One region of the Pinisolibacter sp. DMC19 genome, then DNA from elsewhere that is predicted to be linked to it. Evidence: predicted binding sites of a transcription regulator. Region 1 holds the regulator's gene; each other region holds the start of a gene.
The links. The regulator LexA, encoded in region 1, represses DNA repair genes until DNA is damaged. The targets are predictions, from matches to a motif close to TGTTCNNNNTGTGTTCNG.
Positions count from the first base shown of each region.

Region 2: a site for LexA is predicted at 831-848, ahead of uvrA (excinuclease ABC subunit UvrA). Genes of this name have one in related genera too.
Region 3: a site for LexA is predicted at 782-799, ahead of recA (recombinase RecA). Genes of this name have one in related genera too.

Region 1 covers NZ_JBQUZF010000001.1:304,449-306,715, reverse strand. Annotated here, with positions in the region: gene ACT53U_RS01375 (ComEC/Rec2 family competence protein) at 1-513, shown strand, start outside; gene lexA (transcriptional repressor LexA) at 616-1,344, opposite strand; gene ACT53U_RS01365 (molybdopterin molybdotransferase MoeA) at 1,805-2,267, opposite strand, start outside.
Region 2 covers NZ_JBQUZF010000002.1:147,957-150,223, forward strand. Annotated here, with positions in the region: gene ACT53U_RS04975 (single-stranded DNA-binding protein) at 1-548, opposite strand, end outside; gene uvrA (excinuclease ABC subunit UvrA) at 962-2,267, shown strand, end outside.
Region 3 covers NZ_JBQUZF010000001.1:669,540-671,806, forward strand. Annotated here, with positions in the region: gene recA (recombinase RecA) at 1-731, opposite strand, end outside; gene ACT53U_RS03010 (tryptophanase) at 955-2,267, opposite strand, start outside.

The DNA.
Region 1 (2,267 bases):
GTGGCCCGGGCGAAGACCGGCGCGGTGACGATCGACGTGGCATCCGCGGCGAAGCCCGACGGCGTAGAACCGGCCGATGTGGGGGTGGATGGAGCGCTCGGGCGAGAGGCGTCCGCCGGCAAGACGAGGCGATCGATCGTCGGCCTCGATCCGACGGACGATGCCGCGCCGGAGGGTCGGGACGGCGATCCCGACCTGCGGCAGCCGGTTGCCGAAGCCCACAGCGACGGCAGTGCGCGAGGAAACGGTCCGACGCCTCCGACCGCCGTCGAAGAAGCGTCGCCGCCATCGGCCATCACCGGCGAAACATCACAGCCGCGACCGCGTCTCACCTTCTCCGTGACGCCGAGCCTGCCGGCGACGCCACGGGCCTGGACGCCGCGCGATCCGAACGCCGTCCGCGCGCTCGCCGAAGTAACGGCTGATCCGCCGGACGGCGGCGCATCCGCCACTCCCGATCACGAAACGCCCGAGACCGTCGAGCGTGGCGAGACGGCGGATCCCTTGCGCTGATGCCCGTGATCCGCGTGCGCGACGCGACGCCCAATCCGTCCGCGGGGGCGTCCTCCCGCCGTCGGTCGACACCGTCCGCGCCGTCGGCGGCCCGCGTGCCCGTCAGTAGCGGCGGATCAGGCCGACGAGACGGCCCTGCACCTTCACCCGGTCGGGGCCGAAGATGCGGGTCTCGTAGGCCGGGTTGGCGGCTTCGAGGGCGATCGATGCGCCGCGCTTGCGCAGGCGCTTCAGCGTCGCCTCCTCCTCGTCGACCAGGGCGACGACGATGTCGCCGGAATCGGCGTTGTCGCCGCGTTTGATCAGCACCGTGTCGCCGTCGAGGATGCCGGCGTCGATCATCGAATCGCCGCGGACCTCGAGGGCGTAGTGCTCGCCGCCGCCGAGAAGATCGAAGGGCACCGGAATGGCGTGGGTGTAGGTCTGGATCGCCGAGATCGGCGTGCCGGCGGCGATGCGGCCCATGACCGGGATCGACACGACCTCCGCCGTCTCCTCGCCGGTGGGACCCGGCATCGCGGTCGGACGCGGCTTGCCGAGAGTGCCCTGGATGACCGAGGGCGAGAAGCCCTTCGAGCCCGGCGCACGGGCGGGGCTGGCGAGGCCGGGCGTCATCGAATCCGGCAGACGCACCACCTCGAGCGCGCGGGCCCGGTTGGGCAGGCGGCGAATGAAGCCGCGTTCCTCGAGCGCGGTGATCAGGCGGTGGATGCCGGACTTGGAGCGCAGGTCGAGCGCGTCCTTCATCTCGTCGAAGGAGGGGGGAACGCCGTCCTCCTTCAGACGTTCGTGGATGAACATCAGAAGTTCGAACTGTTTGCGCGTCAGCATGACCCCGTTCCCTCGCCAGCCGGCGCGACACGATCGGCGTCCGCCCCGGCATGTTCCATCCCCGCGGGCCCCGAAGAAGCCCCGCACTCGAGCGTACCCGTCCGCACCATGCACTCCCACCGGCCTCTTCGGCCGGTCCGGCAGGCGACTCGCGATGGGTACAAATCACGAACTCACGCTACGCGTTCTGCGGATGTTCTGCAAGGGGGAAGCGTGAACGGTGGGGTTTCGGGGGCCTCGCCGCGTGCGCGCGGATCGCTTCGCCGTCGTTCCGATCGCCGCGAACGGCGAGCGACGGGGCTCCGCATGAGCCGGGAGGGCGATGCGGCGGCGCGTGCGCCGACCTGTACGGCGCGGCGCATGGGCCGGGTCTCGGCTCTTCGGGAGGAAGGTTCCGGCGCTCGCCGATCGAAGACGAGCGATGGTCCATCCGTCGGTCGCCAACGGGCGCTGAGCGCCCTCAGACGTGACGCAGACGGATGATCTCGACCGGTTCGCCGGCCTCGACTGCGCGGGCGTGGATCGGCCGGACGATCAGCGCGTCGGCGTCGGCGAAGCGCGAGAGCAGCGAGGAATCCTGACTGTCGAGCGGCATCGCCACCAGCCGGCCCTCGGCGTCGTGGCGCAGTGCGGCGCGCAGATGGTCGGCGCGTTCGTCGTTGGCGGGCATGGCGCGGCCGGCGATCGCGGTCTCGCGGGCGAGACCGGCGGCGCCGCGGCCGGCCAGAGCGGCGACCAGCGGCGCGACGAAGCGCAGGCCGCAGACCAGCGAAGCGGCGGGATTGCCCGGCAATCCGAGGACGCGGATCGGACCGCGGCGGCCGAACATCAGCGGCTTGCCCGGGCGCATCGCCAGCTTCCAGAAGTCGAAGGCGACGCCCTCGGCCTCGAGCGCGCGGTGGACGAGGTCGTGATCGCCCATC
Region 2 (2,267 bases), on a different contig from region 1:
CCGCCGCGGGCGCCGCCGGCGCCGCCCGACGCACCGCCGCTCGCCGACGCGCCGCGACCGCCGCCGTAGTTGCTGCGACCGCCACCGGAACCGCCGGCGCCGCCGCCCCAGCCGCCGCGCTCGCCGCCGCCGAAGTCGTCGCCGCCGCCAAAGTCACCGCCGCCGCCACCAGCGGCCGCGCCGCCACGGCCGCCGCCGGGACCGTCGAGCATGGTCAGGGTCGAGTTGAAGCCCTGCAGCACGACCTCGGTCGAATAGCGCTTCTGGCCCTGCTGGTCTTCCCATTCGCGGGTCTGGAGCTGGCCCTCGAGATAGACCTTCATGCCCTTCTTCAGGTACTGCTCGCAGACCTTGGCGAGGCCCTCGTTGAAGATCACCACGCGGTGCCACTCGGTCTTCTCGCGGCGCTCGCCGGAATTGCGGTCGCGCCAGCTCTCCGACGTCGCGATCCGCAGGTTGACGATCGGGCGACCGTCCTGGGTGCGGCGAATTTCGGGATCGGCGCCGAGATTGCCGACGAGAATGACCTTGTTGACGCTTCCGGACATCGCTTCCTCCTCGGCAAACCGGCCGTCGGCTTCCTGGGCGCCCACGACGGCGCCACCACGGGCGCGGCCGCGCGCCGGACGAGCCGGGCTGAGACCCCACCCTTAGCCCGTCGCGATCACGATCGCGACGCCCTCACCCACCGCACGGCGCAGCGGGCGGTGTTTTTCCACAACAGTCGGCGCGAACAGAGCCGATCCGCGCCCTCCGCCGTGGTCACGCGCGCGTCGTGCTCTAGACTGGGTCTCGAGACACCGTCTCGCCGCCGGGAACGGGCTTGCATCCGTTCTTGTTGTGTTCTATTCCGAGCACGGCGGAAACGCAAGACGGATTCCCGATGGTCCGGCAGCGATCGATCGGCGCCCGCGGGCGACGAGACGGCTCGTCCGGCACGACCCGAGCGGCAGGAGCGACGATGAGCGAGCCGAAGGCGAAGCCCGGCAGGAAAAACGGTGCAGCCGCGCCCAGCGGCGAGGCGGCGACGCGCGAAGCCGCCTCGATCGCGACGCGGCAGCTGTTCGACCATGCCCGCACGACGATCTCGATCCGCGGCGCGCGCGAGCACAATCTGAAGAACGTCGATCTCGACCTGCCGCGCGACAGCCTGGTGGTGATGACCGGCCTCTCCGGCTCGGGCAAGTCGTCGCTCGCCTTCGACACGATCTATGCCGAGGGTCAGCGCCGCTACGTCGAGAGCCTCTCGGCCTATGCCCGCCAGTTCCTCGAGATGATGCAGAAGCCGGACGTCGACCAGATCGACGGCCTGTCGCCCGCCATCTCGATCGAACAGAAGACGACGTCGAAGAACCCGCGCTCGACGGTCGGTACCGTCACCGAGATCTACGACTACATGCGCCTGCTGTTCGCGCGCATCGGCGTGCCCTATTCGCCGGCGACCGGCCTGCCGATCGAGAGTCAGACGGTCAGCCAGATGGTCGACCGGGTGCTGGCCCTGCCCGAGGGCACGCGGCTCCTGCTCCTCGCCCCCGTCGTGCGCGGGCGAAAGGGCGAATATCGCAAGGAACTTCAAGACTTCCAGAAGAAGGGCTTCCAGCGCGTCAAGGTCGACGGGACGCTCTACGAGATCTCCGAGGCCCCTGCCCTCGACAAGAAGCTGAAGCACGACATCGAGGTGGTGGTCGACCGCATCGTGGTGCGCGGCGATCTCGCCACCCGCCTCGCCGACAGTTTCGAGACGGCGCTCGGGCTCGCGGAGGGCATCGCGTTTGCCGAATTCGTCGACGAGAAGGACGACAAGGGCGCGCCGAAGCGGCTGGTCTTCTCCGAGAAGTTCGCCTGTCCGGTCTCCGGCTTCACCATCGCCGAGATCGAGCCGCGGCTCTTTTCCTTCAACAACCCGTTCGGCGCGTGCCCGACCTGCGGCGGCCTCGGCTCGGAGCAGAAGATCGATCCGGAACTGGTCGTCCCCGACGTGTCGCTGAGCCTCGCCAAGGGGGCGATCGCACCCTGGGCGAAGTCGGCCTCGCCCTTCTACGGACAGACGCTCGAGGCGCTGGCCAAGCACTACGGCTTCGCCATGACGACGCCGTGGCGCGACCTGCCGGAGGTCGCCCACAAGGTGATCCTGTGGGGGACGGGGCGCGAGGCGATCGAGTTCGCCTACGACGACGGCCTCAGGCACCATAAGACGCGCAAGACCTTCGAGGGCCTGATCCCGAACTTCGAGCGGCGCTGGCGCGAGACCGAGAGCGAGTGGTCGC
Region 3 (2,267 bases), 370 kb from region 1:
CGGTCCTTGATCGCGCCGATGCGGCGGATGTCGAGGCGCACCGAGGCATAGAACTTCAGCGCGTTGCCGCCCGTCGTGGTCTCGGGGTTGCCGAACATCACGCCGATCTTCTGGCGGATCTGGTTGATGAAGATCACCATGGTCTTCGACTTGGAGATCGAGGCGGTGAGCTTGCGCAGCGCCTGGCTCATCAGACGCGCCTGGAGACCGGGCAGGCTGTCGCCCATCTCGCCCTCGAGCTCCGCCTTCGGCGTCAGCGCCGCGACCGAGTCGACCACCAGCACGTCGAGCGCGCCGGAACGCACCAGCGTGTCGGCGATCTCGAGCGCCTGTTCGCCGGCATCGGGCTGGGAGATCAGCAGGTCGTCGAGATTGACGCCGAGCTTGCGGGCATAGATCGGGTCGAGCGCATGCTCGGCGTCGATGAAGCCGCAGACGCCGCCCTTCTTCTGGGCCTCGGCGATGCAGTGCAGCGCCATGGTCGTCTTGCCCGAGGATTCCGGACCGTAGATCTCGACGACACGACCGCGCGGCAGGCCACCGATGCCGAGCGCGATGTCGAGCCCGAGCGAACCCGTCGGCACCGTCTCGATCTCGACCACCTTGCCCTGGCCGAGCCGCATGATCGACCCTTTGCCGAAGTTGCGCTCGATCTGCTGGAGCGCCGCGTCCAAAGCCTTGGTCCTGTCCATACCATCCCCTTCGACGAGGCGAAGTGAAGCCTGTGCCATCGTCCTGCTCCTTGTCGCACGCGTTCGGCTGTCGTTCAAAGTCAGGCCAATGTACACACTTTGTTCTCGCTCGTAAAGCCCCGTCCATCAATTTGATTCAATTACGAAATCGGATGAGTGTTCGCGCGGTGTTCATGGCGGCCGGGCCCGCGCGCGCCGAGCCCGCTACCGGCCGACGCGAGGACCTCCCCGCGTCGGCGATTCGCATTCCCGCGCCCGTCCCTCACAGGCTGTCGCCGAGATCCGCCCGGAACTTGGCGACGAGCTTCTCCTGCCAATCGCCGATCGGCGCCAGCCGGCCGTAGAAGAAGCGCAGGATCTCCGGCTCCTCGACGAAGGTCAGGCCGCCGACGAGCTCGCGGTTCCGGTAGAGCCAGTCGATCCGGTCGATGGCGTATTTCACCTGCGACAGGGTGAAGACGCGCCGCGGCATGGCGAGCCGGAGGAGTTCCATGTTGGAATAGACCTCCGTCCCGTCGGGATTGCGCTGTTCCGACAGCGAGCCGCGCTCCATGCCGCGCACGCCCGAGACGATGTAGAGCGCCGAGGCGAGCGCGCCGGCGGGATACTGCGCCTGGGGGACGTGCGGCAGGAAGCGCATGACGTCGATGTGGCAGCCGAGGCCGCCCGCCGGGGTGATCACCGGCACGCCGCGCTTCACCAGTTCGTCGACCATGTAGGCGATGAACTGGGGCCCTTGCGAGATCATGTCCTCGTCCATGGTCTCGTCGAGCCCGACGGTCAGCGCCTCGATCTCGCGCACCGACATGCCGCCGTAGGTGAGGAAGCCCTCGTAGAGCGGCACCAGGCCGCGCATGCGGCGATAGAGCCCCTCGTCGCGGATGCAGATGCCGCCGCCGCGCGCGCAGCCGAGCTTGCGGGCGGAGAAGTAGATGATGTCGCAGAGATCGGCGATCTTCCGCGTGATCTCGCGGATGGTGAGATCGGCGCAATCGGGATCGCGCGTCTTGATGAACCACAGATTGTCGGCGAGCAGGCTCGCGTCGAGCACCAGGATCAGCCCGTTGGCGTCGCAGACCTTGCGGATCGCCGCCAGATTTCCGAGCGAGATCGGCTGGCCGCCGATCAGGTTGGTGCCCGCCTCCATGCGCACGAAGGCGATTTTTTCCGCCCCGTGGGTGGCGACGAGGCCTTCGAGCTTGGCGATGTCCATGTCGCCCTTGAAGGGCACGTCGCTCGTCACCTCGAGCCCGGCGTCGGCGATGATCTCCTCGACCGCGCCGCCGTTCAGCACGATGTGCGCCTTGGTGGTGGTGAAGTGGTAGTTCATCGGCACGATCGAGCCGGGCGTGACCAGCACCTGCGCCAGAATGTTCTCGCACGCCCGCCCCTGATGGGTCGGCAGGATGTAGTGCAGGCCGAAGATCTCGCGCAGCTTCGCCTCGAGCCGCTCGTAGGTGGCCGAGCCCGCATAGGCGTCGTCGGCCACCATCATCGCCGCGACCTGCTGGTCGGACATGGCGTTGACGCCGGAATCGGTCAGCATGTCCATGAACACGTCCCTGTTTCTGAGCA